Regions from separate parts of the Cytobacillus sp. FSL W7-1323 genome, predicted to be linked through region 2. Evidence: a T-box and tRNA genes for the amino acid it is inferred to sense, from the RefSeq annotation. Region 2 holds a T-box; the other regions hold tRNA genes.
The links. A T-box is a leader RNA that pairs with one kind of tRNA and senses whether it is charged. The one in region 2 lies ahead of metG (methionine--tRNA ligase), so its partner is inferred to be a tRNA-Met.

Region 1: it encodes a tRNA-Met, which carries the amino acid that the T-box ahead of metG (methionine--tRNA ligase) is inferred to sense. The anticodon was not compared.
Region 3: it encodes a tRNA-Met, which carries the amino acid that the T-box ahead of metG (methionine--tRNA ligase) is inferred to sense. The anticodon was not compared.

Annotation. Positions count from the first base shown of each region.
Region 1 covers NZ_CP151998.1:462,437-473,401, reverse strand. The annotation lists gene MKX67_RS02560 (DUF4305 domain-containing protein) at 1-145, shown strand, start outside; gene MKX67_RS02555 (redox-sensing transcriptional repressor Rex) at 175-813, opposite strand; gene moaC (cyclic pyranopterin monophosphate synthase MoaC) at 837-1,319, opposite strand; gene MKX67_RS02545 (ATP-binding cassette domain-containing protein) at 1,463-3,388, shown strand; gene tsaD (tRNA (adenosine(37)-N6)-threonylcarbamoyltransferase complex transferase subunit TsaD) at 3,675-4,697, opposite strand; gene rimI (ribosomal protein S18-alanine N-acetyltransferase) at 4,694-5,146, opposite strand; gene tsaB (tRNA (adenosine(37)-N6)-threonylcarbamoyltransferase complex dimerization subunit type 1 TsaB) at 5,143-5,850, opposite strand; gene tsaE (tRNA (adenosine(37)-N6)-threonylcarbamoyltransferase complex ATPase subunit type 1 TsaE) at 5,847-6,302, opposite strand; gene MKX67_RS02520 (hypothetical protein) at 6,364-6,801, opposite strand; tRNA gene MKX67_RS02515 (tRNA-Asp) at 7,207-7,283, opposite strand; tRNA gene MKX67_RS02510 (tRNA-Met) at 7,287-7,360, opposite strand; rRNA gene rrf (5S ribosomal RNA) at 7,387-7,503, opposite strand; rRNA gene MKX67_RS02500 (23S ribosomal RNA) at 7,736-10,668, opposite strand; rRNA gene MKX67_RS02495 (16S ribosomal RNA) at 10,887-10,965, opposite strand, start outside.
Region 2 covers NZ_CP151998.1:283,139-294,103, reverse strand. The annotation lists gene MKX67_RS01595 (peptidase G2 autoproteolytic cleavage domain-containing protein) at 1-797, opposite strand, end outside; gene MKX67_RS01590 (VOC family protein) at 1,003-1,485, opposite strand; gene MKX67_RS01585 (helix-hairpin-helix domain-containing protein) at 1,634-2,095, opposite strand; gene MKX67_RS01580 (hypothetical protein) at 2,121-2,369, opposite strand; gene MKX67_RS01575 (aminoglycoside 6-adenylyltransferase) at 2,482-3,345, opposite strand; gene metG (methionine--tRNA ligase) at 3,407-5,047, opposite strand; T-box leader at 5,128-5,403, opposite strand; gene MKX67_RS01565 (hypothetical protein) at 5,827-6,366, opposite strand; gene MKX67_RS01560 (hypothetical protein) at 6,676-7,386, shown strand; gene MKX67_RS01555 (hypothetical protein) at 7,477-7,674, opposite strand; gene MKX67_RS01550 (cytochrome c biogenesis CcdA family protein) at 7,694-8,425, opposite strand; gene MKX67_RS01545 (hypothetical protein) at 8,472-9,041, opposite strand; gene MKX67_RS01540 (hypothetical protein) at 9,038-9,160, opposite strand; gene MKX67_RS01535 (class I SAM-dependent methyltransferase) at 9,191-9,922, opposite strand; gene MKX67_RS01530 (HAD hydrolase family protein) at 9,937-10,383, opposite strand; gene MKX67_RS01525 (HAD-IIB family hydrolase) at 10,380-10,709, opposite strand; gene MKX67_RS01520 (DUF4275 family protein) at 10,706-10,965, opposite strand, start outside.
Region 3 covers NZ_CP151998.1:63,514-74,478, reverse strand. The annotation lists gene MKX67_RS00370 (protein kinase family protein) at 1-554, opposite strand, end outside; gene MKX67_RS00365 (VWA domain-containing protein) at 523-1,260, opposite strand; gene spoIIE (stage II sporulation protein E) at 1,376-3,850, opposite strand; tRNA gene MKX67_RS00355 (tRNA-Met) at 4,178-4,254, shown strand; tRNA gene MKX67_RS00350 (tRNA-Glu) at 4,266-4,337, shown strand; gene MKX67_RS00345 (S1 domain-containing RNA-binding protein) at 5,162-5,608, opposite strand; gene MKX67_RS00340 (septum formation initiator family protein) at 5,704-6,114, opposite strand; gene yabQ (spore cortex biosynthesis protein YabQ) at 6,137-6,766, opposite strand; gene yabP (sporulation protein YabP) at 6,763-7,062, opposite strand; gene MKX67_RS00325 (RNA-binding S4 domain-containing protein) at 7,145-7,408, opposite strand; gene mazG (nucleoside triphosphate pyrophosphohydrolase) at 7,441-8,883, opposite strand; gene MKX67_RS00315 (polysaccharide biosynthesis protein) at 8,927-10,471, opposite strand.

The sequences.
Region 1 (10,965 bases), 180 kb from region 2:
TTTTGCAATTATTAACCTTCAAAACGGTGGAGGTTGGGGATTTTTAACGATCTTCATTTTGATTTTTGCCACTTTTGATATTGGTGGCGGGATTAAATTAATCGCTATGCATTATCGTATGAAAAAGAAAGAGGATAAAAAATAGAGCTGACTCCATGCGGGTCAGCTCCTTTTTTATGATGGATAGTGTTTTAAGAAGTATACTAATGATTGCAATTCGACCGCCAAATCAATATGATGGATGCGAATATGGGAAGGAACCGTTAACCGCGCTGGCGTAAAGTTCAAGATTCCCTTTACATGACTTTTAACGATTCGATCCGTAATTGGTTGTGCCGCATGAGACGGTACAGTCAAAATGACAACTTGAATATGGTGCTCATCAATCAACTTTTCTAGGTCATCTAAATGACGAACAGGTACCTCGCCTACAGACGTGCCAACCCTACTTTCTGAAACATCAAATGCCACTTCAATCTTTGTATTATTATTTTTTAAAAAATTATAATTTAAAAACGCTGTACCTAGATTCCCTACACCAATTAACGCTACCTTTGTCACTTCATCTTGATCGAGTGTCTTACGGAAAAATCCTAATAAGTAATTTACGTTATATCCGTAACCTTTTTTCCCTAAAGCACCGAAATAGGAGAAATCTCGTCGAATTGTTGCAGAATCTACTTTCACCGCTTCACTTAATTCTGCTGAAGAAACTCGCTGCTTTCCTGATGCGTGTAAATTTTTCAAAAAACGATAATACAAAGGCAATCGCTTAGCCGTTGCTTGAGGGATTTTCGTTGATTCATTGGACATAGGCTCCACTCCATTCCATTTACTTAAGCCCTTCTAAAATCACCGTTTTTACCACCGGTTTTCTCTACTAAATATGTTGGTCCTATTACCATGCCTTTATCTACTGCTTTGCACATATCATATACCGTTAAAGCGGTAGCTGTAGCAGCTGTCAACGCTTCCATTTCTACTCCGGTATGCCCATTAGTTTTCACTGTACAATCAATATGTAACACATACTGATCCTCTACCTCTTCCCAATTGAAAGATATATCAATACCGGTTAAGGCAAGTGGATGACACATCGGGATGATATCAGATGTCTTTTTCGCAGCCATAATACCTGCCACTTGAGCAACAGCCAGCACATCTCCCTTTTTCATTGTGCCATCAGTAATCTTCTGATAGATTTCTTGATTTAGCTCAATACTACTATGAGCAATTGCTGTACGGGCAGTTTGTGGTTTTTCACTCACATCCACCATCTTCGCTCTGCCTTCTTCATTAAAATGTGTAAATTCAGCCATTCATAACACCTCACATGAAAATGATACACTATTTTGATTCATCTGTGTAATGTAGTTTTTTATATATTCTATCCAAATAGTGACTTTATTGCCGAACCTCACCTGATTAAGGTACACTATCACTATAACAGAGGTGAAATATAATGATATTATTACAGGTTAATCAGCTTTCGAAAAGTTTTGTGGCTGATCCTATATTAATGAATATAAAGCTTGAAGTACAAACGAGAGACCGCATTGCATTAGTTGGACGTAATGGTGCGGGAAAATCAACTCTTTTAAAAATTATTGCTGGACATATGTCCTATGATTCCGGTGAAATTATTCAATCGAAAGAAACCAAAATCGGTTATCTTGCACAAAATACAGGACTAGAATCTGAGCTATCTATTTGGGACGAAATGCTTACCGTGTTTGATTATTTGCGCAAACAAGAGAAGGAACTGCGCTTACTAGAAACACAGATGGGCGATGCAACACTCATCGAAAACGGTGAAGCTTACGATAAAATTTTAAAAACCTATGATCAAATGCAAGTCAACTTTAAAGAACAAGGTGGCTATCAATACGAGGCAGACATTCGTTCTGTACTACATGGCCTTAATTTTCAATCGTTTAGCTATGATACAAAAATTTCTGCATTAAGCGGGGGGCAAAGGACGCGACTTGCACTTGCGAAATTATTGTTAACCAAACCTGATTTACTGATTTTAGATGAGCCGACCAACCATTTAGATATTGAAACATTGTCATGGCTAGAGCAGTATCTTAGTGGTTATGATGGTGCTATTTTAATTGTCTCACATGACCGCTATTTCTTAGATAAAGTCGTCAACCAGGTATATGAACTATCACGTAACCATATTAAAAAATACGTTGGTAACTACAGCAAATATCTTGACCAAAAAGCAGCGAATTATGAACGTGACTTGAAAATGTATGAAAAACAACAAGAAGAAATTGCGAAACTAGAAGACTTTGTTCAACGCAACCTTGCCCGTGCTTCGACAACAAAGCGTGCACAAAGCCGGCGCAAGCAGCTTGAGAAGATGGAGCGAATGGATCGCCCCCAAGGGGATGAGAAATCAGCGACATTCGGCTTTCAAATTGATCGTCAATCAGGCAATGATGTGCTAACCGCTGACTCTTTAGCAATTGGCTATCAAGAAGAAAAGATCAGTGATCACATTTCATTTCGCATGTCTCGAGGCGATTCCATTGCTTTAGTAGGTCCCAATGGTATTGGAAAGTCGACTTTATTGAAGACCCTTGTAGACAAGCTACCTGCTTTAGGTGGCACGTTTCAATATGGCTCAAATATCCGCATTGGCTATTACGACCAACAGCAAGCTGATTTGAGTTCAAATAAAACCGTATTAAACGAGCTCTGGGATGATTACCCCCTCATGCCTGAAAAAGATGTCCGTACCGTGTTAGGTAACTTCCTCTTCTCTGGAGATGATGTCTTGAAAATTGTCTCTACATTGAGTGGTGGAGAAAAAGCACGATTAGCACTAGCTAAGTTGATGTTGCAAAGAGCAAATGTCCTCATACTAGATGAGCCGACTAACCATTTAGACCTTGATAGTAAAGAAATTCTTGAAAATGCACTTATTGATTTTCCAGGTACGCTCCTCTTTGTCTCTCATGACCGCTATTTTATTAATAGGATCGCAACAAAGGTGATTGAGTTATCAACAAGTGGAGCAACGGAATTTTTAGGGGATTATGATTACTATGTGGATAAAAAGGCGGAAATTGAAGAAATAGAGCTTTTTGAATCAGCAGACCTGCCACAAGAAAGTATCACTAAACCAGAAAAGCAAAGTTATCAACAAGATAAAGAAGCGAAGAAACTAGAAAGACAACGAAAAAGAAGGCTGACAGAAATTGAACAGTTAATCGAAGAGTTAGAAGCGCAAATTGAAACTTACGATGAACAACTCTGTGACCCTGAAATCTTCCAGGACCACGAGAAAGTCCTCGAGATTACAACTAAAAATGAGGCTATAAAAGCACAACTCGAGCAGTTACTTGAAGAATGGAGCGAATTGGGAGATTTAATGTAATTAAACGTAGCTGGGGATAATTTAATTATCCCCAGCTTTTCTTTCTACAAGTAAATTGTCCACATTTTTATTCACAGCACAAACGGATTAACAATAGGTGAAACAACACTTTTCCACATTATCCACAATTTTTATGATACTTATCAACAAAAACTCTGAAAATTTTAATATTATCCACAATATGATATGCCACCCATACTATACTTGATATTGTGAATAACTTTGTGTCATCACTAAAAATAAAAAGACTAGTGAATAGATGATCATGATTCACTAGTCTTCATTATTATTGTTGAAACTGTATATCTAACCCTGGGTTTGCATTCATACTCATATCTGAGAACATCCCTTTTTCGAACATAATTGCCCCTACTGCAGCAATCATCGCTGCATTATCTGTGCATAAATGTAATGGCGGAATGACTAAGTCTATCTCTTCCTTATTCTTAAAGGTCTCTGTTAATGCTTCACGAAGTCCTTTATTTGCTGCAACGCCACCTGCTAATAGTAGTTGTTTCACATCATATGCCTCTACTGCTTTTAAGGTCTTGGTCACTAATACCTCAATGACGCTTTCTTGAAAGCTCGCTGCTAAATCCTCTGGTAAGATGGTCTCTCCACGTTGTTCAGCATTATGCACTGTGTTGATAACGGCAGACTTCAATCCACTGAAACTAAAATCAAAGGAGCCTTCTTCTAGCCACGCACGAGGAAGCTTAATTGTCGCTTCTCCTTCATGGGCAAGGCGATCAATATGTGGCCCACCTGGATATGGCATATTTAGAACTCGCGCTACTTTATCATATGCTTCTCCAGCAGCATCATCACGTGTTTCGCCAATAACTTCAAAATCACCATGTGCTTTCATATAAACGAGCTCTGTATGGCCCCCGGAAACGACTAATGCAAGCGCCGGGAAAGTCATTTCTTTAATTAAGCGATTGGCATAAATATGCCCTGCTATATGGTGCACCCCAATAAGTGGCTTTTGATGAGCAAAGGCAATCGCCTTCGCTGCATTTACACCGACAAGTAAGGCACCCACTAACCCTGGACCTTCTGTCACAGCAATTGCATCGATATCGTTCATCGTCATACTCGCTTTATTTAACGCTTCTTCTAACACAATGGTCATTTGTTCTACATGATGCCTTGAAGCGATTTCTGGTACAACCCCGCCAAACCTTTTATGACTTTCAATTTGAGAAGCGACAACATTAGCGATGATCTCTCTACCATTTTTAATGATGGCTACTGCTGTTTCATCACAGCTTGTTTCTATCCCTAATATATATTGATCTTTTTTCATTTTATATTCACCCACATTACTAAAGCATCTTCATGATTATCCGAATAATAATTTTTTCTAATTCCGCCTTCTTGAAAACCTAGCTTGCTATACAACCGTCTTGCTATCATGTTACTCACCCTTACTTCTAGGGTCATTTTAAGGGCACCCATTTCTTTTACAACATCCATCAGCTGGACCATTAACGCCTCGCCAAGTTTCTTCCCTCTATATCTGGGTAGTATCGCTACATTTGTTACATGGGCCTCGTCTGTAACCACCCATGCCCCACCGTATCCTATCAATTCTTCTCCGTCTTCTAATACAACGTAGACCGAGAATTGGTTCAATGTCATTTCATTATAAAAGGCCTCTCTACTCCAAGGTGAAGAAAAAGATGCCTGTTCTACTTTTAATACTTCATCAATATCATCTTCGTTCATTAACCGAAACGTTAATTTACTGGTCATTGGAGCTTGCTCCCTTTCGAAGCTTCAATCCATTTTGCCTCTGCCTCAGCAAGACGGATATAATTAGGGACAAAATTGTGGATATCAACAGCTTCCTTATCTCTACCTAAAATGGCCAATTCAGAAGGACGAGGATTTTGTTCAGTTAAACGTGCAAAATATGCCCGATCCCCTAAGTCTGCTTTAATTTGTTCCTTGTGTATGGATAAATCATTACCGACAAATAAAACCGGTTCTTCTCTATTTAATAAACGTTGCGTCCAATTAACGGTCAACGTTAGATGATCCGATGCTAGATCTAATAACCGACTCTCTTGAAATTGATATAAACCAGTATAAATCTGACCTCTTCTCGCATCAAATAACGGTGAAATGACACCGTTAAAATAACTACCTGCACTTGCTGCCAAAACAGCTAGACTCGATACGCCTGAAAGAGGTATATTCAACGTCCAAGCTAATGTTTTAGCTATGGTTACACCAATTCTTACCCCCGTATATGAACCGGGTCCTTCTGCGACAACAATCTTTTCTATATCTTGTGGCAACGTATCGCAATCCTTTAAAAGCATTTCTATCGCGGGCATTACACGAACTGAGTGATTCTTTTTGATATTCGTGATATATTCCCCTATAATTTTGTCGTCATCTACTAGAGCGATCCCTAGTGTATAATTTGACGTGTCTATAGCTAATATTTTCATTTTACTAACTCCTCACACAGCTTCACATAGCGTTTTCCTTTTGGATGTAGCGCTATTCTTCGTTCTTCATTTCCGGTATAATGGATTACAATTTTTAACCTTTCTTCTGGCAGTTGATCTTCTATTAGATGAGCCCATTCCACGACGGTCACACCTTGCCCATGAAAATACTCATCAAACCCAAGATCTTCATCGCCATCCTCCACCCGGTAAACATCCATATGGTACAAAGGTAGACGACCATTATATTCCTTTATAATAGTGAATGTAGGGCTATTCACATTTCGTTCAATACCAAGGCCTAACGCAAGCCCTTTCGTAAATGTTGTTTTACCTGCCCCTAAATCACCTTCTAATAAAATGACATCACCTGCAGCTGCTTTTTCTCCTAGCCTCTTTGCAAATGCCATTGTTTCTTCCGTATTTTTTGTATTCCACTGGAATTGATCCATTTTATCACCTACATTTGGTCTTTCATTTATTTACAATAATAATGACACATATACATGTAGTTTACATGATTTTTTCATAGACATCAAAGAACACTTTGTTTTGTCGGGACAGTAACCTTTTGCGCGCAATTCCTTGCTCTTTTTCTCTTTGTCTTGCGCGTATCTTCCTTTTGCACGCAATTCCCGGCTCTTTTTCTCTTTCTTTTGCGCGTATCTTCCTTTTACGCGCAATTCCCGGCTCTCTTTCTTTTTCTTTTGCGCGTATCTTCCTTTTACGCGCAATTCCTTGCTCTTTTTCTTTTTCTTTTGCGCGTATCTTCCTTTTGCGCGCAATTCCCGGCTCTCTTTCTCTTTCTCTTTCGCGTTTCTTCCTTTTGCGCGCAATTCCTTGCTCTCTTTCTTTTTCTTTTGCGCGTTTCTTCCTTTTGCGCGCAATTCCTTGCTCTCTTTCTTTTTCTTTTGCGCGTTTCTTCCGTTCCCGCCTAAAACTTTTCAACACTATCTTTTGCCTGTATCTACTATTTAACGGTTATTTCCGTAGAGGCAACTAAAAATAGTTGTTTTTAGAAATTACTTAACATATTTTTGGTTTACGCATCCTAATTTGCATTTGTTTTTTGACAAAAAGAAAACCCGCCTAATGGCGAGCTAAAGTGATAGTTTCTCTAGTAATATACAATATGATGGATAAACTGATCATTACAGCTATTGGGATAGATTAAACGTAAGGATTTTTGTAAATAATAATGCGTTATATCTCTATCAAGGACTTACAAATTAGTCATGATGTACTTTTTTACGAGGCACAAATCAATTCTACTTGAACCTATAGAACCTAAGTTTTCTACACAAAAAAAACGAAACAAGTTCCCTGTTTCGATACGTTTCACATATAAAATTAAACTGGCGGTCCGGACGGGACTCGAACCCGCGACCTCCTGCGTGACAGGCAGGCATTCTAACCAACTGAACTACCGGACCAGATTGCGGGGGCAGGATTTGAACCTGCGACCTTCGGGTTATGAGCCCGACGAGCTACCGAACTGCTCCACCCCGCGATAATATTATTTTATAAAAATCATATGCCCGGCAACGTCCTACTCTCACAAGGGGACAGCCCCTAACTACCATCGGCGCTGAGAAGCTTAACTTCCGTGTTCGGTATGGGAACGGGTGTGACCTTCTCGCTATCGCCACCGGACTATGAAATTGTAAGGGAATCGTTCCCTCAAAACTAGGTAATGTTGAAGAAGATATTTATTGAGTAATCGCCTGAATGCGTGCTGTAGGATACTACTTACGTAGTTCTGTCCAGCTGCGGCGCCTAGTTGCTCGAGGTCATAAGTCAAATTTGTCATGAGGTTAAAGAACAACCTCCTGTCAAATTCGCCTTATGCTTGTCGCACCTGGGCAAGGCGCCTCCGCATTTCGAATTGGTTAAGTCCTCGATCGATTAGTATTAGTCAGCTGCATGTGTCGCCACACTTCCACCTCTAACCTATCAACCTGATCATCTTTCAGGGATCTTACTAGCTTGCGCTATGGGAAATCTCATCTCGAGGGGGGCTTCATGCTTAGATGCTTTCAGCACTTATCCCTTCCGCACATAGCTACCCAGCGATGCCTTTGGCAAGACAACTGGTACACCAGCGGTGCGTCCATCCCGGTCCTCTCGTACTAAGGACAGCTCCTCTCAAATTTCCTGCGCCCACGACGGATAGGGACCGAACTGTCTCACGACGTTCTGAACCCAGCTCGCGTACCGCTTTAATGGGCGAACAGCCCAACCCTTGGGACCGACTACAGCCCCAGGATGCGATGAGCCGACATCGAGGTGCCAAACCTCCCCGTCGATGTGGACTCTTGGGGGAGATAAGCCTGTTATCCCCGGGGTAGCTTTTATCCGTTGAGCGATGGCCCTTCCATGCGGAACCACCGGATCACTAAGCCCGACTTTCGTCCCTGCTCGACTTGTAGGTCTCGCAGTCAAGCTCCCTTGTGCCTTTACACTCTACGAATGATTTCCAACCATTCTGAGGGAACCTTTGGGCGCCTCCGTTACTCTTTAGGAGGCGACCGCCCCAGTCAAACTGCCCACCTGACACTGTCTCCCATCCCGATAAGGGATGTGGGTTAGAATTTCAATACAGCCAGGGTAGTATCCCACCGACGCCTCCACCGAAGCTAGCGCTCCGGCTTCTAAGGCTCCTACCTATCCTGTACAAGCTGTACCAAAATTCAATATCAGGCTACAGTAAAGCTCCACGGGGTCTTTCCGTCCTGTCGCGGGTAACCTGCATCTTCACAGGTACTATAATTTCACCGAGTCTCTCGTTGAGACAGTGCCCAGATCGTTACGCCTTTCGTGCGGGTCGGAACTTACCCGACAAGGAATTTCGCTACCTTAGGACCGTTATAGTTACGGCCGCCGTTTACTGGGGCTTCGATTCAAAGCTTCGCGTGAGCTAACCTCTCCTCTTAACCTTCCAGCACCGGGCAGGCGTCAGCCCCTATACTTCGCCTTGCGGCTTCGCAGAGACCTGTGTTTTTGCTAAACAGTCGCCTGGGCCTATTCACTGCGGCTCATCAAGGCTTTAACACCCTAATGAGCACCCCTTCTCCCGAAGTTACGGGGTCATTTTGCCGAGTTCCTTAACGAGAGTTCTCTCGCTCACCTTAGGATTCTCTCCTCGCCTACCTGTGTCGGTTTGCGGTACGGGCACCTTATTCCTCGCTAGAGGCTTTTCTTGGCAGTGTGGAATCAAGAACTTCGGTACTAAATTTCCCTCGCTATCACAGCTCAAGGTATGTGACCATGGGATTTGCCTCATGGTCCCTCTAACTGCTTAGACGCACATCCAATAGTGCGCTTACCCTATCCTCCTGCGTCCCCCCATCACTCAAACAGAATACGGTGGTACAGGAATATCAACCTGTTGTCCATCGCCTACGCTTTTCAGCCTCGGCTTAGGTCCCGACTAACCCTGAGCGGACGAGCCTTCCTCAGGAAACCTTAGGCATTCGGTGGATGGGATTCTCACCCATCTTTCGCTACTCATACCGGCATTCTCACTTCTAAGCGCTCCACCAGTCCTTACGGTCTAGCTTCAACGCCCTTAGAACGCTCTCCTACCACTGAACATCAACGATGTTCAATCCACAGCTTCGGTGATACGTTTAGCCCCGGTACATTTTCGGCGCGGAGTCACTCGACCAGTGAGCTATTACGCACTCTTTAAATGGTGGCTGCTTCTAAGCCAACATCCTGGTTGTCTAAGCAACTCCACATCCTTTTCCACTTAACGTATACTTTGGGACCTTAGCTGGTGGTCTGGGCTGTTTCCCTCTTGACTACGGATCTTATCACTCGCAGTCTGACTCCCATGGATAAATCTTTGGCATTCGGAGTTTGTCTGAATTCGGTAACCCGATGAGGGCCCCTAGTCCAAACAGTGCTCTACCTCCAAGATTCTTACGCATGAGGCTAGCCCTAAAGCTATTTCGGAGAGAACCAGCTATCTCCAAGTTCGATTGGAATTTCTCCGCTACCCACACCTCATCCCCGCACTTTTCAACGTACGTGGGTTCGGGCCTCCATCCAGTGTTACCTGGACTTCACCCTGGACATGGGTAGATCACCTGGTTTCGGGTCTACGACCACATACTCATTCGCCCTATTCAGACTCGCTTTCGCTACGGCTCCGTCTGTCCAACTTAACCTCGCATGTAATCGTAACTCGCCGGTTCATTCTACAAAAGGCACGCTATCACCCATTAACGGGCTCTAACTACTTGTAGGCACACGGTTTCAGGATCTCTTTCACTCCCCTTCCGGGGTGCTTTTCACCTTTCCCTCACGGTACTGGTTCACTATCGGTCACTAGGGAGTATTTAGCCTTGGGAGATGGTCCTCCCTGCTTCCGACGGGATTTCTCGTGTCCCGCCGTACTCAGGATCCACTCTGGAGGGAACGAAGTTTCAACTACAGGGCTTTTACCTCCTATGGCGGGCCTTTCCAGACCTCTTCGTCTATCTCGTTCCTTTGTAACTCCGTATAGAATGTCCTACAACCCCAAGAGGCAAGCCTCTTGGTTTGGGCTAATCCCGTTTCGCTCGCCGCTACTCAGGGAATCGCGTTTGCTTTCTCTTCCTCCGGGTACTTAGATGTTTCAGTTCCCCGGGTCTGCCTTCCATACCCTATGTATTCAGGTATGGATCCTATCCCATAACGGATAGGGGGTTTCCCCATTCGGAAATCTCCGGATCAAAGCTTACTTACAGCTCCCCGAAGCATATCGGTGTTAGTCCCGTCCTTCATCGGCTCCTAGTGCCAAGGCATTCACCGTGCGCCCTTATTAACTTAACCATATGTTTGGGTTGCTTTCGCTTCCCTCACGGTTGTGTGTTTTAAAAAAGTTTAGTATCTCTACTCTATTATATAGAGAGAAAATAACTAAGGTGGCGATTACTCGGTAATCTTCTTCATTACATTATCTAGTTTTCAAAGAACGATTGAATTGAGAGATTATACTCTCAAAACTGAACGAACAGTCTAACATCAAGTTAATTCCGTATATTCCTTAGAAAGGAGGTGATCCAGCCGCACCTTCCGATACGGCTACCTTGTTACGACTTCACCCCAATCATCTGTCCCACCTTAGGC
Region 2 (10,965 bases):
TGCGAAACATCTCCACTTGCACTTGTTTCAGAACCTTCGGCATGAGAGGTTTCTCCACTAGCTGTTGTTGCATAACCCTCGGCATGACTATTATCTCCAACCGCCGACGTATTTGTTCCTTCAGCATGTGCCTCATTTCCAATTGCCGAAGTATTAATCCCCTCGGCATGAGAGGCATATCCACTTGCTTCAGTCCCATGTCCCTCAGCGTGTGATACTCCACCGATGGCCAAACTTTCAAAACCCTCCGCATGGGAGGCTGTCCCTAATGCATTCGTAGAATTCCCCTCAGAATGAGACCCATCACCGTTTGCAGTTGTACTAAAGCCTTCTGCATGTGCAGCGACTCCACCTGCATTCGATTGAGCCCCTTCTGCATGTGAACCAATTCCTTCTGTTGTTGTTCCATAACCTTCTGCATGTGAGCTATCAGCAATCGCTGTATTCCCAAAGCCTTCCACATGGGATGCTGTGCCTAAAGCTTCCGTCGAATTCCCCTCCGCATGGGAGGCTTGCCCACTCGCTAGTGTATTAAACCCTTCACTATGTGCGGCGACCTCCGTCGCATTAGTACTTGATCCTTCCACGTGAGAAGCTGCACCTGTTGCTGTTGATGCATAACCCTCGGCATGTGATGTCTCACCAGTTGCTATACTATTATAGCCCTCCGCATGAGACGCTGTGCCAACAGCTTCTGTTGTACTACCTTCCGCATGCGAAGCCACACCACTTGCAGTAGTATTATAGCCACCTGCATCGGAACATGTCCCTAAAGCATTTCTATTACAATCAGCCAAATGTAACACTCCTTTCCACAAGAATTTAATCTTTATCCTGATAGTTTATTAAGAAGAGATCATTTTCGTGTGGACAAGTAACCTATTTTTATCACTTTATCTCTTTGGCATTTTCTAAATGTAACCATATTACCGCTCAACTCTTACAAGGCAAAAAAAAAACGAAAAAATGATATATGAAGCAACATTTTTTCGTAAAATTACTCTATTTATATATATCTTGTAGCTTAAGTCCCTTCAAAGATTCTTCCCATTCAGTGATAGACCACTTTTTGCAAACTTTCTGCAACTCCTCTGGTGTATCCACCGTACACATCAACTCTAAACTATTGCCGTCCGGGTCTTTAAAATAAACTGACGCATTACTTTGATGTGATCGAATAAATGGAGCCACCGACTTTCTGTTACCAAATGGCACTGCTTCAATTCCCTTTGTTTCTAACCAATTTAATGACCGCTTTAAATTTTCATAGGAAACGCGAAAGGCAACATGTCTAACAGAAGGATGATAAGGCAACTTGTACTCTTCACCTTGCCATAGACCTAACCAACTTTTATCCTTTTCAATCCAGAGAAATACTGTATCTTCATCCCTTAATGCCACCTGTAACCCTAGATTCGTATAAAATTCAATCGCGTCATCTAAATTTTTGACTGGTAAATGAGCTTCATATAAGCCTTCTATCATTGCATCATCAGTCCTCCTTTATCTAATTATATTTTTATACAAAAGAGAACTCATCACGACCGATAAAAGCTGTATCTTACTTACGACTTTTGATGGAGAGCGGACTTTGCAATAAGCTACTCTCTTGAATCACAATAGCCAACTTCTCCTAGTCCCTCCACGATTTCTCTGGTCGATCTGATGGAAAGCCATGTGTTATGCGATACGCCTTCCTCTCCTCCGTGAAGTCAAACCATTTTTTAGACATTTGCTTATTGTTAGCAAAATGAATGACACAGCGAATTTGATCTTCCACACAGCCATCCGTTCTCACACCCATTTCCTTTTCCAGCAGATCAAATAGTTGTCCAGGGTTTTCATTCTTTATATCTTCTAAACGATAGATTTGCAGATATCGAACAAGTTTATCCGCTAATTCAAAACCAATTGAGGGCACCAATTGGAAGTCTGCCCATCCCTTAATCTTCCGTGCCCTTTCATCTGATATATTTAAATGCTGACTAATTTCTTTTATCCCAAGTATATGTATTTGGCTGATCTTCAATCTTGCCTCTCGTAGTCTAGACCTTTCATCCGCTGTTAAAGGTAATTTAGGTTGATAAGATGGCATCGGCTTCCTCCTTACTGGCTTACATTTATAGTGTTAGTGGTTTATAACCTTTTCTTTTTTTATAATGTTCAAGTGTACCCATCTCTAAGTTAGCTACCATTTCCATTCTCTCTAAATCTCTTCTTGTCACAACAGGATCCGCCGCATTCCAGCGCACAGTGCGAATGAAATAATACGTTTTAATTGGGTGAAAGACTACTTTTGAATGGGGAAAAGCATCGAAAGTAAATTCAATCGCTCCCCGTTTTTTATAAGAATAGGAAAGAATATTCATTGTGTGAATCCATCCCTTTGCTTTTAAGTCGTACAATTCTTTACCCTTATACGAAAGGTCTTCAATCCCTTTTTCCGCTTTTTCCTCTCATTCTTTAAGTAGCCTATCTCCTTCACGCTTTCGGTAATTGCCTAACCCCCTCCAAATACGCCAACATGCGGCGATCATCATTGATAGGATAAGAGAATCGAAGGTGATTAGCCACTTCTTGAGCTAACGCACGAAACAATTCGCATGTGGTCATAACTGCTTCCCACATATTTTCCTCATCTCCATCACTATAAGTTTTTCTGTACATCTCCCAATAGGAAGGAGGGAGATAACACTTATAATATTTTTCTAACTTACCAGTAGAAATACGAAAATCATATTGAATACCGATCCACCAATCGACCATTTTGTTTAATGCGTCTCTTATGTCAGAGTTAAACATTGCTTGAGCATATGGCCATTCATCTCGCCAAATGCCTTTCGCCACATTTTGTAGACACCACCAGAAGTTATTTGTATAAGCATCATATTCACCTTCACTCGGTGTTTGCACGTGGTAATCGACATCTGTCGGAGGAGGAATAATGGGCAAGTACTCACCTTTATCTAATAAAGGAACAGTCAGTTTATCTTCCCCATATTCTTTTCGCATCACTTCCTTCGTTTGAAAGCGAAGATCGATGCGATTGCCGTCTGTAAATAGCATCAGAAAACCATAACTCTTGAAGTCTTGCACTATTTCTTTACCAAAATCATTTTTATCTGGTTCTTGCTTCATAATCAACTCGCCGAATGATGCGATCCAATTTTGATTTTTAATAAAAGGCTCGGTATCTTCAACGACATAAACAATATCATAATCTTGAAACTGGTCTCTTGGGACATTTATATTTGTTCTGGAACCGTTCATATAGACAGCAAAAATCCTCTCTTCGTTTTTTGCAAAGTCTATAATCGTAGCCATCATTTCTGTTTCTGACCTCATCACTTCACCACCCAAGTATTGGTTCTTTGTTTGCTAAGTAAAGTCCTGCTTCCGGCGATTATTAGATAAGTGATTGTGCTTGTAATCTCGTTAATTCTTTTTCAATGTTCTCTACATCAATGCGCGCAAACAATGGTTCAACTGGTGCAGTGAGTGTCACACCATTCAAAACAACCTCTTGCCATCTCCGCTCTTGGACATTGAGTAATTCAAATACCTTTTCACTTGAAAACGGTAAAAAAGGAGAAAGTAATTGCGCGAGGTTGGCAAGAAGATAAACACAATTAGCTAACGTTTTTTCACAAGTCCCTTGATCCTCATGCCATTGTTGCCATGGCTTTTGCTCATCAAAATATTTATTAAATTTTCGTACATAGGCGAATATATTCTCTAGTGCTTGCTTCATGCTTCCTTGTTCGATGAGGTTTCCAACTTCTTGATATAAGCAGTTTATTTCTCCTTTTATCTTTTCATCAATATCCGACGTTGTAATGACACCGGCAAATGATTTTTCAATAAATTTCAACGTACGATTCACAAAATTCCCATATGCACCGAGCAATTCGCTATTATGGCTATAGATAAACTCTTTCCAAGAAAAATCGGCATCGCGATTCTCCGGTGCATTAATCGTAAGAAAGTAGCGAATCGAATCTGGTTCATATCTTTCTAAGAAATCAGGCACCCAAACAGCCCAATTTTTACTCGTCGATAACTTCTTTTTTTCTAAAGTAACATATTCGTTGGAAATCACCCTTGTCGGCAATGCCGCAATTCCTATTCCTTGTAAAATGGCGGGCCAAATGACCGTGTGGAACGGGATATTATCTTTTCCGTGCACATAATACGAGGTTGTTTCATTTGACCAAAAATGATGATCATCCTGATTGTTTTCTTCGGCCCACTTTTTACTTGCTGAATAATAGCCTGAAACCGCCTCAATCCATACATACACCTTTTTATCTTCATAACCAGAAACAGGGACACTGACACCGATTGGTAGATCTCGAGAAATGGCTCTGTCGTGCAAGCCTTCACCTAAATACCTTTTCGTTAAATGCAGTGCATTCTCTCTCCATAAATGTTGCACCTCAGCCCGTTGTGTATATTTCTCCAAATCAGCTTGTAAGTCCCTTAGTGCAAAATAAAAATGTTCTGTCTCCCTTGTCGTCGGTGTGTGACCACAAATTTTACAGCTGCGTTCATGAAGTTCAAGGGGCTCTAAGATGGTTGCACAATGATCACATTGATCGCCTCTGGCAGGTTCATTGCAAACTGGACATAATCCTTCCACATAGCGGTCTGGCAAGAACTGCTGACAATGGTCACAATAGGTTTGCTCTACCTTTCGCTTGTAGATCAAGCCTTTTTCTAAAAGCGCTAAAAATATTTCTTGTACTACATGATGATGATGAGCTGTATCTGTTCTTGTATAAATATCATAAGAAAAACCTAATTGCGTAAAGCAATCAACAAACTCTTGGTGATAGTGATCCGCTATCGCCTGCGGCTCTACCCCCGCCTGTCTTGCCTTCACAGTAATCGGTGTACCATTACAATCACTGCCTGAAACATATAGCACTTTTTCTCCTTTTAAACGATAATATCTTGCCAAAATGTCTCCAGGTAGCAAACTTGAAACATGACCGAGATGTAAAGATCCATTTGCATAAGCCCACGCCCCACCAATAAAAATACTCATCTTCTATTCCCCCTAAATTGTTAGCCTGTTTGATTGAGACGTGACTGCAAACAAAAAACCTCGCCCCATAGCTATTTCTAGCTAAGGGCGAGGTTTACACCACGCGTTACCACCTTATTTTACAAATAGGTTGCCCTACTTGCCTCATCAAGTACGCCAGTCCCAATCGGCCTTTATACTGTGACATTGATAACGAGTGCCAAAACTCGGTGTAGCCTACTTATACTTATAAACAAGTATGTTCAGTACACAGCTCAGAGACCATTTTCGAATGATTGCTTTTTGCTTCTTCTCAGCTACCGAAGCTCTCTGCTTAAAAAACGACACATTCTACTTTTTCTCTTCATTGCTTTTGGAGTGAAAATATTTAAATGTAATTGTAATCAACTGGGTTTTGAAAGTCAATGGGAGAAGTGAAAGGCAAATGTGTTTTGCTCGGCTTTCGTGACGGATTTTCTAGTTGAATGACTTGCTAATGCTATTTGCTCGGCTTTCGTGGCAGATTTTCTGACTGAGTGACTCGCTAATACTATTTACTCGGCTTTCGTGACGGATTTTCTGGCTGAGTGACTCGCTAATGCTATTTGCTCGGCTTTCGTGACGGATTTTCTGGCTGAATGACTCGCTAATGCTATTTGCTCGGCTTTCGTGGCGGATTTTCTAACTGAATGACTTGCTAATGCTATTTGCTCGGCTTTCGTGGCGGATTTTCTAACTGAATGACTCGCTAATGCTATTTGCTCGGCTTTCGTGGCGGATTTTCTAACTGAATGACTCGCCTATGCTATTTGCTCGGCTTTCGTGACGGATTTTCTGGCTGAATGACTCGCTAATGCTATTTGCTCGGCTTTCGTGGCGGATTTTCTGACTGAGTGAATCGCTAATACTATTTGCTCGGCTTTCGTGACGGATTTTCTGGCTGTATGACTTGCTAATGCTATTTGCTCGGCTTTCGTGGCAGATTTTCTGACTGAGTGACTCGCTAATGCTATTTGCTCGGCTTTCGTGGCGGATTTTCTGACTGAGTGACTCGCTAATGCTATTTGCTCGGCTTTCGTGACGGATTTTCTGGCTGAATGACTTGCTAATGCTATTTGCTCGGCTTTCGTGACGGATTTTCTGGCTGAATGACTTGCTAATGCTATTTGCTCGGCTTTCGTGGCGGGTTTTCTAGTTGAATGGCTCGCTAATGCTATTTGCTCGGCTTTCGTGACGGATTTTCTGGCTGAATGACTTGCTAATGCTATTTGCTCGGCTTTCGTGGCGGATTTTCGTGCTGAATGACTCGCTAACGCTTCCTTTTTTACTTTTTTCACCATTGTTGGTTGTGTATTTCGGCCAAATCACGGGTCTTTATCTATTTCTCGGCGGCACGGGAAAACAATATTTGCCGACGATTTATCTTTCGATTACCAATAAAAGGCCTGGGCTCATCGGGCAGGCACGCGGCGTCATCTACCACTGACCATGGATTATTCTTTTCCCTCTCATAGCTTACTTATTACTACTATTGGCCTTTTATCTCGTCTCGTCAGGTTAAATAACCAGACAAATAAAAATTGGCGGAGGATGACTCATTTATGATTTTTGGGTATATAGAAGGGTAGAGAAATAGGAGGGGAATCACCATGACCATTGAATCCATCATCATTGGCGTTATTCTTATATTCATTCAACTTTTTGCACTAAGGATTATTAAATGGCTACCAATGAAAGAGCAGAAAATACTTTCACTTTCCGGCGGTGTGGCGATCGCTTATGTATTTGTATATATTCTCCCTTCCATGCATGAAGAACAAGACAAGTTAGGTGGCACACTAGCGATCGATTCCGAACTATACTTCTTGGGGTTAATCGGATTAATTGTTTACTATAGTGTGTATAAATTCGCAAAATCTACAAAAGCGCAAAAAATGAACCAAAACGCCGCCTATTTTGTGCAAGCAACTTTTTTCGCTATCTATACATTTATGGTTTCTTATATTGTATTCTCATCTGACGTTCACTCTGGTGAAGCTTTATTTTATGGATTAGCCATCGGTCTTCACTTTATCGGCATATCCTATCATATTGGAAAAGAAAACGAGGATATTCACCACCAATACGGACGCTTTCTATTTGCGATAGCTACGCTTATAGGGGCAATTGCCGGATCAATGGGCCCTACTACAGGGTTATTCGTCCACTCCATCATCGCTTTCAGTTCAGGCGCAATGATCTTTAATGTCATTAGTAAAGAGTTACCGGAGGAAGACTATGCCCACCTGCCCACTTTCTTATTGGCTTCCCTTTTGTACTCATTGATTCTCTTTACTCTTAAAACCGTCTTTAATTGGTAAATAAAAGGAGAAAACCCAATTTAAATGACATGAGCAAATTCCCAGAAACATTTGTTCATGTCTTTTTTATGGAGTTGTACTCAACTCTTCTTACTTACTTTTTCTGTAAAGTATAGCACTAGTAAGAATCATAACGACTGTACCAATCATTAATAAACTGTTTGGGATCCAATACAATTCACTCGGTAAAGTACTAAAAAATATGATAGACAGCACGATCAAAGGTAGCATGCCTAAAATATACAGACGGATGATTGGGTTTTGCCACTTTATATTAAACTGATTCAACTAATTTTCCCCCTTTGTGCTAACTAGTAATCATCCCCCACAACCCTTTCAAAAAGAATTCCGCCTTCGCTCCCCAAATGTTGATGACATACACTTGATCAAAATAGACCATTACCCCAATAATAATCAAAATGAAACCACCCATTTTCATCAAATGACTCGAATATTTATGAAAGAATCGCACCTTCTCAATAGCAAAACCTAGTAAAATAAACGGTATAGAAAATCCTAACGAATAAGCTGTAATATGGATAAAAGTTTGTTCTGGTGGTTGAGCCAAACTAGCGTAAATAATAGCACCTAAGATGGGGCCAATACATGGGGTCCAAGCGGCAGCAAAAATGACGCCTACTAAGTATGAACTCAAAAAAGTTCCTGCTTGTTTATATTTAAAGAGGCGTATCTCCTTCATAAGAAGTTTCGGCTGAAAAAGACCCATTAAAAATATCCCCATCATAATAAGGAAAATCCCACCAAACATGCGAATGAGATCATTATATTCTCTAAAAAACTCCCCAAGAAAACTCGCAGAAAAACCCAATACATAGTTTAAAGATGCTAATCCGAAACAAAACGCAACCGCATGAAGGATTACCTTCGACTGTGCACCATGCTTTTGTTTCAGGTCATTTACCGATACCCCGGTAATATAAGAGATAAAAGTCGGATATAACGGTAGCGTACACGGAGAGAAAAATGCCAATAGCCCGCCTAATAATGCTAAGGTTACTGTCATATTCATTATATCCATCACTAGGTATCCTCCTGATCCATTTAAGTAAGTGTATTTCAGTATCTTACAGTAATTCTAACCACTTATGATATGGCATATGTAATTGCATCGCCGTTTGTAGCCATTTCTTTTCTTCAGAAGATAGGAAATCGACGACTCGAAGAAAGTCCTCTTGATCTTTCGCTCTCGTATCTTTCGCTTTATATAACAACACCACTTCGGGACTCAAATAAGGAATGCCTTCTTTGTTTACGGACTTCATTTTTTCAAATGAATAACGAATACGCTCATCTCTTCTAAAGATCCAATCGTTATGTTGGATTTCATTTAACAATACCTCTAAAGAAGTACCATTTATCACATTCTGGCAATGAATTTCATGAATCGGTCGCTGTAAGTTTTCTCCTTCCCACATAACTAGTTCACCATTCACCACTTTCTGAAGCCTCCATTGTTTAAGGTGATTTTTTACATGCGCTTGATCATGACGAAATACAGCGATTTCAATATCTTTATGTTCTCTAGTCTTTTGACCGATATGCAAATCAATCGCCCAACCACCCGCAATAAACCACGGTTTATCAAATCCCGACATGAGTTCCTTTACTCTATGACAAAGTTGGAACTCCGTCATAATTTCAACCCCATACATAAAGCTCCTGCTACCGGATTGTACGTATATGGCGGAATTTCATAAAACTGGTTAAGAGAATAATCTCTTGAAACGACCAAATCATCTACTCCTTTCTTCAACAACCAATCATCATTGATATTTAGCTACTCTTATTTAGTCGCCGAAATGATGATCATCATGGGTCTTCTCATTTCATTCTTCATTTCCTCTGTATGCATCATATGTTCTGGTGGCTTTGGTTCCACTACTCTTGTGATTTGAAAACCTTGCTTTAGTAAGCCATCAAGATAAGTAGTCAAAGTTTTATGGTATTTCGTTACTTTTTCTCCCAAAAAGGTTGTTTGTCTTTCTCCTTCAAAGAAATAATGGTCGACAGGAAAATGAGAAACCTCTTGCTGTACATCATAGAACCAATCTTGACTACCTTGTGCTGTAAAAATAGGATGTTCTACAGAAAAAATAAATTGTCCTCCTTTTACCAATCCCTTATGAACATTATTAGCCACTTCTTCAAAGTCAGGTACATAGTGTAGGGCAAGCGAACTTACTATCACATCATAATGCCTCTCCTTTATTTGCATATCCTCTATTGTGGATCGAATATATGTAACATTTTCATAGTCTTGTGACATTGTTTTTGCTTTCGAGATCATTTTTTCAGAAATGTCTACTCCCACAACTGATTTAGCTCCATGCTCTGCCGCGAATCGGCAATGCCAACCGAAACCACAACCTAAATCTAAGACGGTTTTATCCTGAAAGGTCGGCAGCATACCTTTTAATGTTTGCCATTCTCCAGCTCCTTCTAAGCCTTTTACCGATCGTGTCATTTGGCTATATTTTTCAAAAAAGGATGCTTGATCATATATATTCTCCTTCATAACGAACCTCCTTCTTATAAAATATTGAACTTCTTTAATGCCTCATAAATCCCTCCTTCACTTGCCCTAGAAGTCACATAATCCGCAGCAGTCTTAACGCCTTGGCTACCATTCCCCATCGCAATTCCTAGCCCAACAAGTTTCACCATATCAATGTCATTGTCGCCATCACCAAAAGCAATTGTTTCATGGGGGTACACATTGAAATAGGCTAATACTTCTTTTATTGCTACATACTTAGATACCTCTTTTTCAACTACATTTAAGATATAAGGGTGCCACCTCTTGAAGATTAAATAAGGAAACGTTTGCCGATAAATATCTACTACTCTATCATTCGCAAATAAACATAAAAGATAGACCTCCTCCTCAAGAATAGCAGGCTGTGTACTCGGATAATCAGCAAGAGATAAAGTCTCATTAAGTGCTGTAAGAATAGCTTCTTCTTTGACACCATTCATATAAAGGATTCAGTATAAAAAGATAAACCATGTTTCATTTTTTCTGCAAAGTTCATCACGTCTATTAATCTCTCTTTATTAAATGGAATCTTATGTATGACCGTCTGTTGATGCTTGGCATACCCTCCGTTAGCTGTTATAAATGTCTCAATTCCTATTTCCCGCAACTCTTCACACATGGATAATGGTCTACCAGTAGCCGCAACAACGTGTATACCTTTCTCCATCAGTTTTCTAATCGCTACCTTAGTTGTCGGTGGTATACTCCCATCTTTTTCACTCGTTATCGTTCCATCCACATCAAAGAATACCAGTTTATAAGTCATCTTCTCTCAACCTCTTTATGATGATAAAAATAAGGATTGTACCACGGGGGTTCATGTGTCCTTATATATGTCCAAGTAAAATCAACATCCACCACATAAATATCACTTTCTCTCTCGAAATCAATCGCCTTGAGTGATGTTACCCGATCAATGATATACGCAGCAGCATCCATCTCGTAAAATATATAACAAGACATATTTTTCATTTGATCTAACCTACCTCTAGCCTGTTCTCCTTCTAGACAAGCGACTGTCT
Region 3 (10,965 bases), 220 kb from region 2:
CGGTCGTAAAACTCTGTAAACTCCTTAATGGCTCTACCTTTTAATGTTGTTCCTCCTACATCTATACACCGAATGCGCGGAGCTCTTCCTGTGACAACCAGATTCTCTGGTTTTAAATCTCCAAATACCCATCCCGCTTTGTGCAGCTCCTCTAGATCAGAAAGTAATTGCAGCATGAGCACAGGTATCCACGCCTCTCCTTTCTGTTTAATAAAAGAGTGGAGATCAGGACCATGGATATATTCCATCACATAAAAAGAATACATAGTGGATGAGGAAAATTGCCAATCATCAACATCAAGCAAAGAAGGTCCTAGGGTAGACCCTTGGACCTTCGTAAAGGATTTTAGCACATTCACTTCAGAAGTTACTGTATACCCATTTTCACTTATTTTTAAAGCAACGAGTTGCCCAAGGTATGTGGCGAGATAAACTACACCATTAGCCCCTGCACCTAGTTCTTTTTCGATACAGTATTGCTTGTGATGCCATTTCCCGTTAATAATCGCACCTTTTTGTAGATTAAATTGACTCTTCATAGTACTCATCGTCATTTCTAGAAATTAAATTGCGTAATGATCGTTTCTTCTCAAAATAGGTAATCGCCTCTCTTAAAGCTGGTCCAGTGGGTGTAATACCACCTGTTGAGAGTTTAGCGAACACAGAAGTTAACGATTCGAGCTTAGGTGTCCAATCTAGCAATTTTTCGACATCATTCTTTTTCCCGGGAAATACAAACAGAGAAAATTTATTTTTTCCCGTGCGTGCATTTAAGCTTAAAGATAGATCAAATAAGGCTTCTTTGACTGTAGGTAGCTTATGTTTCATACTTGCACTCGTATCGACAAGAATCAACACTTCCATTTCAACCGTTTCCCCTAGCTCATCCACAACCTCCATTACCTCGCCTCTTTGTTCTGGAGGCAAATCCTCAATCGTTTGTTTATTTCCTAAGATTTGCGTGAGTTCACGATTGACTACTCCTTGTAATGTTTGTGTCATCGCCTGCCTTGTTACCATCTGTACAGTATGTGATAGCTGTCTAGCATATACGACTTGACTTACCCCACCCCCGGAAAGGGCAATACTCTCAATTTCCTGCATTCCCTTCTCATCAATAACGTCATTCTCCATTACACCTATCACATTTACGGAAACTCCCTGCTCTTTTGCTAGAGCCGACATCGCTATAGGGTCTTCTCCAACGTTTGAACACCCGTCTGTAATAAGTAAAATTTGTTTTAGGGTACCTGTTTTCATCTTTTTCCCTCCTAATCTGATAGAAGTTACTTAGTGATTACTAACCATTTTCAACGGATTAGAAAGGAAATATACATAAAAATGACATCTATTGGAGATTCTATTCTATTTAACATTAATTCGCTTGTTTATGGAACGGTATACTCGACCATTTCGGGATATTGTGCTTTACTTTTGCCACCATCACCGTCATATCATCATCAATACGTCCAGCTCTTGATCGAATCACCTCTTCCATAATTAAATCTGCCACTTCTTGTGGGTCGTTCGTTTTTAACTCGGTTATTTTCCTCTTCATCCAAAGATCAAAGTTCTCCACATGTTTCGGCCCTTCAAATACACCATCGCTCATCATAATGAGTAAATCCTCTGCTTTTAATTGCTTACTGACAACATCGACATCAAATTCTTCAATCATGCCTATGGGTAAATTACTTGCCTGCACTTTCATCACTTGGCTCCCTCTTTTAATAAAACTCGGTGTAGAGCCTATTTTCAAAAATTTAGCATCAGCATTTTGTAAATCAATCATCGCCAAATCTAATGTGGAGAAAATTTCATCTGTTGTCCTTAATGACAGAACAGAATTGACCGATTTTATGGCCACTTGCTCTTCTATACCTGATTGCAATATTTTCTGTAGTAATTCTAACGTTTCTTTGCTTTCTATATGTGCTCGTTCTCCATTTCCCATCCCATCACTAATGGCAATTGCATACTTACCGCTACCTAATTCAATTGTTGAATAACTATCTCCTGATATTAAGCCACCGTCCTTAGCCGCATGTGCCACTGCCGTATCAATGACATATGCCTTTGCTGAGCGAAAAGTAACATGGCAATAATCGTTGGCATAACTCGCACATTCCTCAGATTTAACTAAGATTGTTTCTCCTAATATATCTGAAAGCATTGGCGCAATTAATTTCTCACATTCCCCGTGCCCATTACAGTATGGGATCGTCATCTCTATATCAACATCGCCTTGCTCCAAGCTATAAATTTCTACCTGTTCTACCTCTACCCCAAATTCTTGGATGGCCTCTAATATCAGTTCTTCCTGTTTATGATGATTCTCTCGCTCTCTTTGAATTTCTTTAGCAAAATCCCCCATCACTGCAGACACACCTAATAATTGATCTGCCACAAGTTTCCTACTTTCTTGCACTTGTTTTTTCAACCGTTGATTTGCTTTATAAAAAGTAAGCTCCTGTTGAATCACTTCTGTTGTTTTCTTCGATCTTGTACAGTGTTTTTCCCACTCCCTTTCTAGTCGTGAAGAAATTTGTCCATCTTTTTCATCTAAATCATGCATAATATTTTTCATATAATCATATGTTGTATCAAAGTTCCTAGCCCAGCAGTGATCCTTTTTAAAGCAAGTTTGGCATGTCTTCTCTGTGACATTACTTAGGAAATAATCCAATTCTCGATCTGTCTCATCATTTTCCACCACAGGAGCTTGATGTTGCATGGCAAAGCTTTGCGATAACGCTTGAAAAACATTAGAAAACTGAGAAACTCTGTGCGCAGTTACATCCCGCATTTTTCTCATATACTGCTGTTGCTCTGCCGCATATTCTGCAGTCCCAGGGATATGTTTCGCTAGCTTTGACGTAAAACTTTGAGGCGTTAATAGAAATAGAAATATTGCTACTCCAGTTTCGTATAAACCAATTAATAAGTTTGACTGATTGTCACCATACATTCCCATGAGTAGGGTAGCAATAAGCAAACCAAATGCCACACCTATTTTCTTCCCTTCTTTTAATAACCCACCTAACAAACCAGAGAATGCTAATAAACTCATATGGAAAAAGCTTGAAATATTAGCCAAACTAAATATTAGCCCTGTCACGACACCAACCGTTGAGCCTACCGTGGCACCTGCGACAAATGAAAACACAAGCACCAAATAACGAGACATCACATGTTCGACTGATAGGTCATATACGGTCCATCCGATTGTTCCTGTCATTACTGAGGCTAGCATAATAATGAGGCAGACGATTTCCTCTGTTTTTAATGATTGCCTCCTCCGATTAAAAAATAGTAACGGCAGGCTCTGTAGGAATATTAAACATAGGATAAATCCTAAACTAGCCTCTACACCAGCCATCATGAAATCGTACATCGCCACATGTCCCGTTATGATATAAGATTGGATAATCGAACTGATTAATAATGTCACAGCCACATATATAGGCATTACTTTTAATTCATTGGTAACCCACTTTTTACTTATCCGAAAAACAAACAGAAAAAAGAAAGATGTTAAAAACGTGGTCACACCATGAGTAAATGATAAAGTCGAAGCTCCTCCAATCAATCCAATTAAAGCAAGCGGTGCTTTATCCTTTCTTACTAAATACATCGCAGCAAAAAAGGGCAGAGTGAATGGTGTTAACTGGGACAATATAAGGGCTCGTCCAAGTAAAAAACCAATAATTAAAAACAAGTACCCCTTCTTAATAAAGAAAGTTTCTAAGCCCGTCTGTATTTTCCCACCTATTTTTGAGAGCTCCATCTTGGGACGACGAAGATCCACTTCCCCTATCGGTTCTGCAATTGTTCGTTCGAGTTTTTCCATCATTCCCACTCCCTATTTGTTTCTTTTTCGCTATTATAAAGGGCTATGTCTTAAAAGTTTGTCAAAATAATGGACAAATACCTCTTTTTCGTTCGACTGATTTCTTTATAAAGTGCAAAAAGAGTACAAAAGCAGCAACAATTAAAGGATTGGAATTGGACCATACGTTCTCCTGTTGTCTAAAAAACTAGACATCACATGCTTCCAAAAAATGACGAAACCTCATCAACTATTCCGACAAAAATTTTCCGGGGGAAATAATATTGACAGACTTGTAGAATCTTTGTATTATATATCTTGTGCTTTTAAAAGAAAGCCACTTCAAATGGCGGTGTAGCTCAGCTGGCTAGAGCGTACGGTTCATACCCGTGAGGTCGGGGGTTCGATCCCCTCCGCCGCTACCATTTTTTATAGTGGCCCGTTGGTCAAGCGGTTAAGACACCGCCCTTTCACGGCGGTAACACGGGTTCGAATCCCGTACGGGTCATCACTTATATTAGCTATAAAACAAACCTGGGCAGCTTCAACTGTTCAGGTTTGTTTTTTACTCATTTTTAATTATAATAACAGCAGACCTAGCATGTATTTCCTTTTTGTTTGATTTCTGGTTTGTTTTTGCCTAATTTAACCAAGATTTTCACTCTGACCTGATTTCTGATTCGTTTCTCGTCTAATCCTATCAAACTTTCCTCTCTGGCCTGATTTTTGACCCGTTTCTCGTCTAATCCTATCAAACTTTTCTCTCTGGCCTAATTTCTGATTCGCTTCTCGTCTAATCCTATCAAATTTTTCCCTCTGGCCTGATTTCTGATCTTTTTCTCGCCTAATCCTATCAAATTTTTCTCTCTGCTAATTTCTGATTCGCTTCTTGCCTAATCCAATCAAATTTTTCTCTCTGGCCTTATTTTTGACCCGTTTCTCGCCTAATCCTATCAAACTCTTCTCTCTGACCTAATTTCTGACCCGTTTCTCGCCTAATCCTATCAAACTTTTCTCTCTGGACTGATTTCTGACCTGTTTCTCGCCTAATCCAATCAAACTCTTCTCTCTAGCCTAATTTCTGACCCGTTTCTCGCCTAATCCTTCAATCAATCTTCCGCACCCTATCCGCACATATGCACAATTCTTTTCCAAGCTTATACCCAAAGTCTCTTATACCTACCTAAAACCACACCTAACCGTTATAAGTTACAATCATCGCCATTCATCACAAAAGATGCGGAAGAATAATAAAAAAGCAATCCCAATAAGGATTGCTTTTGCAGGAATCGTCGTGATTCCCTTGCTCGTATATATTAATTCAGCAGCAAGTTAACCTCGTTTAGCTCCTCTGCCACCACGTTTTGATTCTGTATTTCTCTTAAGAGAAGATAAACGGTCTTCACTGTCTTTCAAAAAGCGAGCCATTTTAGATTCGAATGTCTCCTTTGAAGGACGGTGATTATCGTTTGTTCTACCTTGACGTGGGCGCCCAGAATAGCCTCTAGACTCTCTTCTTTCAGGCCTTTCCGTTCTCTCAGGACGATCAACAGCTTTCTTAATTGATAAACCAATTTTACCGTCTTTCTCCACATTAATAACTTTCACTTCAACAGTATCGCCTACTTTGAGGTGATCATTAATGTCCTTCACATAATTGTCTGCAACTTCACTAATATGCACAAGGCCTGTTGATCCTTCCGGCAGCTCTACAAACGCTCCGAAATTAGTGATGCCTGTAACCTTTCCTTGTAACTTGCTGCCTACTTCGATTGACATAAAAAGATATTTCCTCCTTAAAGATATAAAGTAAACCCAAATGTATTCATACTTATACTATATTATACCGAAAGATAAAAATAGGTGTCAACTTCTCATTGAGCTGACTCATTTTCTTTTTTTTCCTTTTCATCGGTTTCATCCGGCATTTTGAAGATGATTTCTCCTTGTTCAGAAAGATAATAATCCCTTCTAGCAAGTTTTTCTAAATACTCTTCATCATGTAACCTAACTATCTCTTCATTCAAGGCCTTTTCCGACTGTTCTAGTTCTTTCAATTGATGAGCAAGTTTTACCTTTTCTTCTTTCTTTTCACCTAGGGCAGCAGATTGGGATACGATAGTCGTAATCATAAATACTGAAACCACAGCAACAAATACAAAAAAGACAGTCAGTCTACGATAGAGAAGCTTCTTTCTCCGTTGAGAACTGATTTTATTGGCTTCCTGTTGTTCGATATAGCTTGAATGGATCTTGGCTACATTTTTATTCTTGTTGGTACTCATACAACTATCTCTCCCTTCTAAGTTATTCTTTCTTCTTCCACTTTTCCGCCAGTTTTTTAACATATTCTTTCCCTTTTTGGAAATATCCTTTTAATTTATCATAGAACTTATCGACTGATTTTTTAAAAGGGGCTGGTAATATACGAATAAGAAGTCGAAATATCCATCTTACTGGTGATAATAGTACTTTTAAGATGAACATTAGCACATTACTTGTCCATTTTATCAGTAGTAGAAGAAGTTTGCCCACTAATACCAATAGCCCTATTAACGTAGTGAAAAAAAATTGAACGGGTCGAATAATTAATAGGCGAATGACCTTCACAATAAAATAATAAATAGAAATAATCGTAGAAATAACTATCTCTAATAACTTTAGGTAAATATTTTTCATTAACGCTTGATAGGCTGCAAAACCGCAAAGTAAAGCTAAAAAGATGTAGAATCTTAACTCTCCTTCATTGACAAGGAACAAAATATAAAATATAGCTAGTCCTTGTAATAGCCAAAAAAGGATGTCATTTATAAAGACAACCCAACTCTTTCTTACTGGCCGTTTGAGAAAGCGCTGATACGTATCTAAGCTTGCTCCAAAAAGGGAACCCATCCCTATCATGGAGAGCATCGTCAAAAATTGGACCGATAACGTCATCGGAATAACTTGCTAAAGAGCCCTTTAGCTTTTTCTCCATGTTGATCATCTAAATAAACAAGGTCGAAAATTTTCCCTTTTATGGAGACAATTCCTTTGTCCACATCTAAATTCTTCATTTGTAGATTTTGCCCTTTGATAGCTAAAAAACCCATGACAGTTTCTAATAAAAACTCTTCATTATCAAAGCTTTCTACCTGCTTCACTCCCGTAATATCTAGCAGTCTTCTGCCACGCATGATCACATCATGATCAGGAGCAGTTTGTTTACTCGAGTTCTCATGGTATTGGCTCATCTCTATCCCTCACAATCCATAGTACAATCCTTTAATACATATGTATGAAGATTGCTCAGGGATTAGAACAAGCGCTATTTATTTATTCTTGATTCATTCTTTCTTCACTTACTATTGTGTACATTTCTGCTGCATCATCTTTTCTTGTTGTTTCCTGTATTTTATCTATTCGCACCTTTGTCACTTTCTGCCCAAATCGAATCGATAATTCATCACCAACTTTTACATTGGTACTTGCCTTGGCTTCTACTCCATTAATAGCAATACGCCCTTGGTCAGAGACTTCCTTTGCCAATGTACGTCTTTTTATTAATCGAGATACTTTTAGAAATTTATCTAAGCGCATACTTTCACTCTCCTTTACCCTAAAAAGTTCATTTAGTAACCTTTTTTCTTCGCTTCTTCCCAAAAACGATCCATTTCCTCCAGGCTCGCCTCTTTTAGATTCTTATCTAGTTTTTTCTCTATATATGAAAAACGATTGGTAAATTTCGTATTGGTTCGATGTAATGCTTCTTCTGGATTGATTTGATAATACCGAGCAATATTGATAAATGCAAATAATATATCACCAAATTCAATTATGCGATTGTCATTATTATTCTCGGCTTCCAATTGAAATTCTTTAATTTCTTCAAACACCTTATCCCACATTGGTTGGATGTTTTCCCAATCGAAACCGACCTTTGCAGCACGTTTTTGTAACTCTTCTGCACGCAACATGGCTGGATATGATTTTGGAACACCATCCAATATTGACGATGTTTTTTCGCCTTTTTCTTGTTTTTTCATTTCATTCCAGTTACGTAACGCTTCATCTACGTCTTCTGCTGCTCTCTCCCCAAACACATGCGGATGTCTAAAAACCATTTTTTTAGAAAGACCTGCTATTACATCATGAATAGAGAAGTACCCTTCATCGTCTCCTATCTGGGCATGAAGCATAACTTGTAACAACACATCCCCTAGCTCTTCAATGATATGATCAATATCATCCTCTTCAATCGCTTCGATTAATTCATACGCTTCCTCGATTAAATACTTCTTCAAAGATTGATGTGTTTGTTTCTTATCCCACGGACATCCATTTGGACCTCTTAAGGTAGCAATGATTTCTTTCAGTTTAGGAAACGTTGGGTAAAGAATCGCTTCATTCGTAACGGGAGGGACATATACAGATGTTAAATTAGTTAAAGCTAAATCATGATCTAGTTCATAAAGTGGAACTTCTTTAATCACTTCTTCACTACTTCCGGCCGCTGTTACAATCTTTACTAAATAATCATCCGGTAAATAGTCCATTAACGTCAATTTTACTTCAGATGCAATGAATGCATCATATACTTGTCCGATAATCATATGTTGTGTAAGAACAAGTTCACTTCCCTTTAAGTCCGTACCATCTAATAGTGTAAAACCTTCAACTGGATCAACCCTTAACGCTTGGAACATGCTATCTAGAAAACTTTGGCCACCCTTAAATTCTAAATTAACTTCATACTCATCAGCCCGTTCAATGAGTAATTGTACCGTTTTTTCTGCTACAAGCGGGTGACCTGGCACAGCATAAACAATGTTTTCTACTTTTCCTTTTTCTAACAAAAGGGTGCTTATTTCTTCGTATACCTCTGCAAATTGATCATGTGATTCATAGATCTTGTCGAAGGATTCAAATAGCACTCCTTCTGCTGTTAATGCTGATACCACAGGATGTTCTTTTGTTCTTAAATAAACTTTATTAACACTGGTTAATAGCTTATATACTCCTAGTGGCAGTTGATTAAGATCTCCTGCTCCAAGGCCAATAACTGTTACCTTCATTATAAATAATTCTCCTTTATTTTACTTTTTGTGTCGGTTGTTTTTATCTTCTTTTCATAAAATGGAGAAGCTTTTCTCCAAAAGGTAACTGACGTAGCTCTGCTTCTGTAAATATGTTGCTGCGAATCGTAAGAAATAAATAAAGAATCGCACCGAGAGCAGCGCCGGTTAACGATTGAAAGGTAGCAAGTACTCTTCCACTCATGAATGAGAGTGCAGTAACAGAGAGATACAAATTTAAAAAAATCGTCATCAGAATAGCAGAACTAAGGATTGTCAATAACTCACGTACTGAAACAAGTTTGACACTTTGGTTCCATTTTAACCGAAACAGCAAAGCAATTACCATCAACGCTAACGCGATATATGTGGCGTATACAGCCCCATATATTCCATAATGCGGTACAAATGAGGTATTCAGAAAGTACTTAATTCCCACTCCGATTAAAATCGTCCACGCTGGGAAAAAGCTATTTCCTAAACCTTGGTGTACGGCTGCCAAAGTAATCACAAGAGAGCTTAGTAAAATAACAATAGACATTAAACCTAGAACGGCTGACCCTTTATCATTTTCGAATAGCATGACATTTGTTTGACTCACAATCGCCCAAAGCCCAACTGAAGCGCCAACGCCAAATAGAAGGCTCACTCTAATGACCAATTGGATTTTTTCATTGAGTAGTTGAGGTTGCTGTATTTTTACGTATGTAAGAATTGGTACGAGCGATAAACTCATCGAAGTGGCAACAATAGAACCTAATTGAATAAGTGGCTGACCTCTGTCATATACACCCTTTAATGTCTTTGCTTCAATCTCAGAAAAACCCGATGTCGTCAATAAGGCATAAAGATTGAGGGCATCTGCTAACTGGATAAAAATGAGTAATAAACTACTCACACAAATAGCAAAGCTTTGGACAATAATCTCTTTAGACAGTTGAAAATACGAGCTAACACCCATGTGCTTCTGCCTTATTCTTGGTGCACTTTTCATTTCTTTTATAAAATAAAATAGCAAGATTGCAAAAGCTGCCAAAGAGGCTAAAATGACACCATAGTAAACTCCACCGCTAACAGAATAAATGGAAGCACCCATTTTAGTTAGTATATAAGCATAAAGTAAGATAAACAGCACTCGTAAAAGTTGTTCACTCACTTGAGAAACAGCTGTTGGCATCATATTTCCTTTTCCTTGAAAAAAACCTCTTAGCACTGATACAAGTGGTAATATTAAAAAACTAATAGCAACAATGCGCAAGGAATCAGCCAATTGAGGATCGTTCATATAGTAAGCTAAGGCATCCGCACTAAAATACATCGTTAAGCAACATATAATAGCAATCATTGATAACAATAATCCGGCAACTTTTAATAACCGCCGTCCACCTTCCTCACCATTCCTCGTTCTTTGCTCAATATATAGTTTTGAAATCACAACTGGAAAACCTGTTGTGGCTAAAACAAGAAAGATCCCATAAAAAGGGTACACTTGTTGATAAATATAAAACCCGATATCTCCTACTATGTTTTGGAAAGGAATGCGATAAACCGCGCTCAACAATTTGACAATTATTCCTGCCGCAGTCAAAATAACCGCACCTTTCATTATACTCGTAGAAGTTTGATTGGTATCCAGAAGATATCTCCCCCTATAAGCACGACGATACCGCTTAACTATGAACTTCGAAATGTATTATAGCATATTCATTTATTGATATTTGTCTCTCGCTCCTTGCCTGAGGGAGGCATTTTAAATATTGAGGTGTAGTTTTGCGGTAAAAAGATGCTTAGCTATGATTTCTCCTTATGATTAATCAAATCCTACTTGAATTTATCAATTTTTGAAGCATTTATTTGATATTTTCTGGCTTAATTATGATTTCTTCACGCTTGGGTTTCTCCAGACGTATTCCCCCTAGTGCTTCTTACCAAAAATCTCTTTGGTTTTTTGACTTCGTTACCATCTTAATCGGTCTTTTCAGAACGCGGCTCTTTTTTACCCGATTAAGAATTTCCAGTCGACTTCAGTTAAGGGGCTGATTCGTTTCCAACGGCATCTTACGGCAGATCATTTTCCTCTAA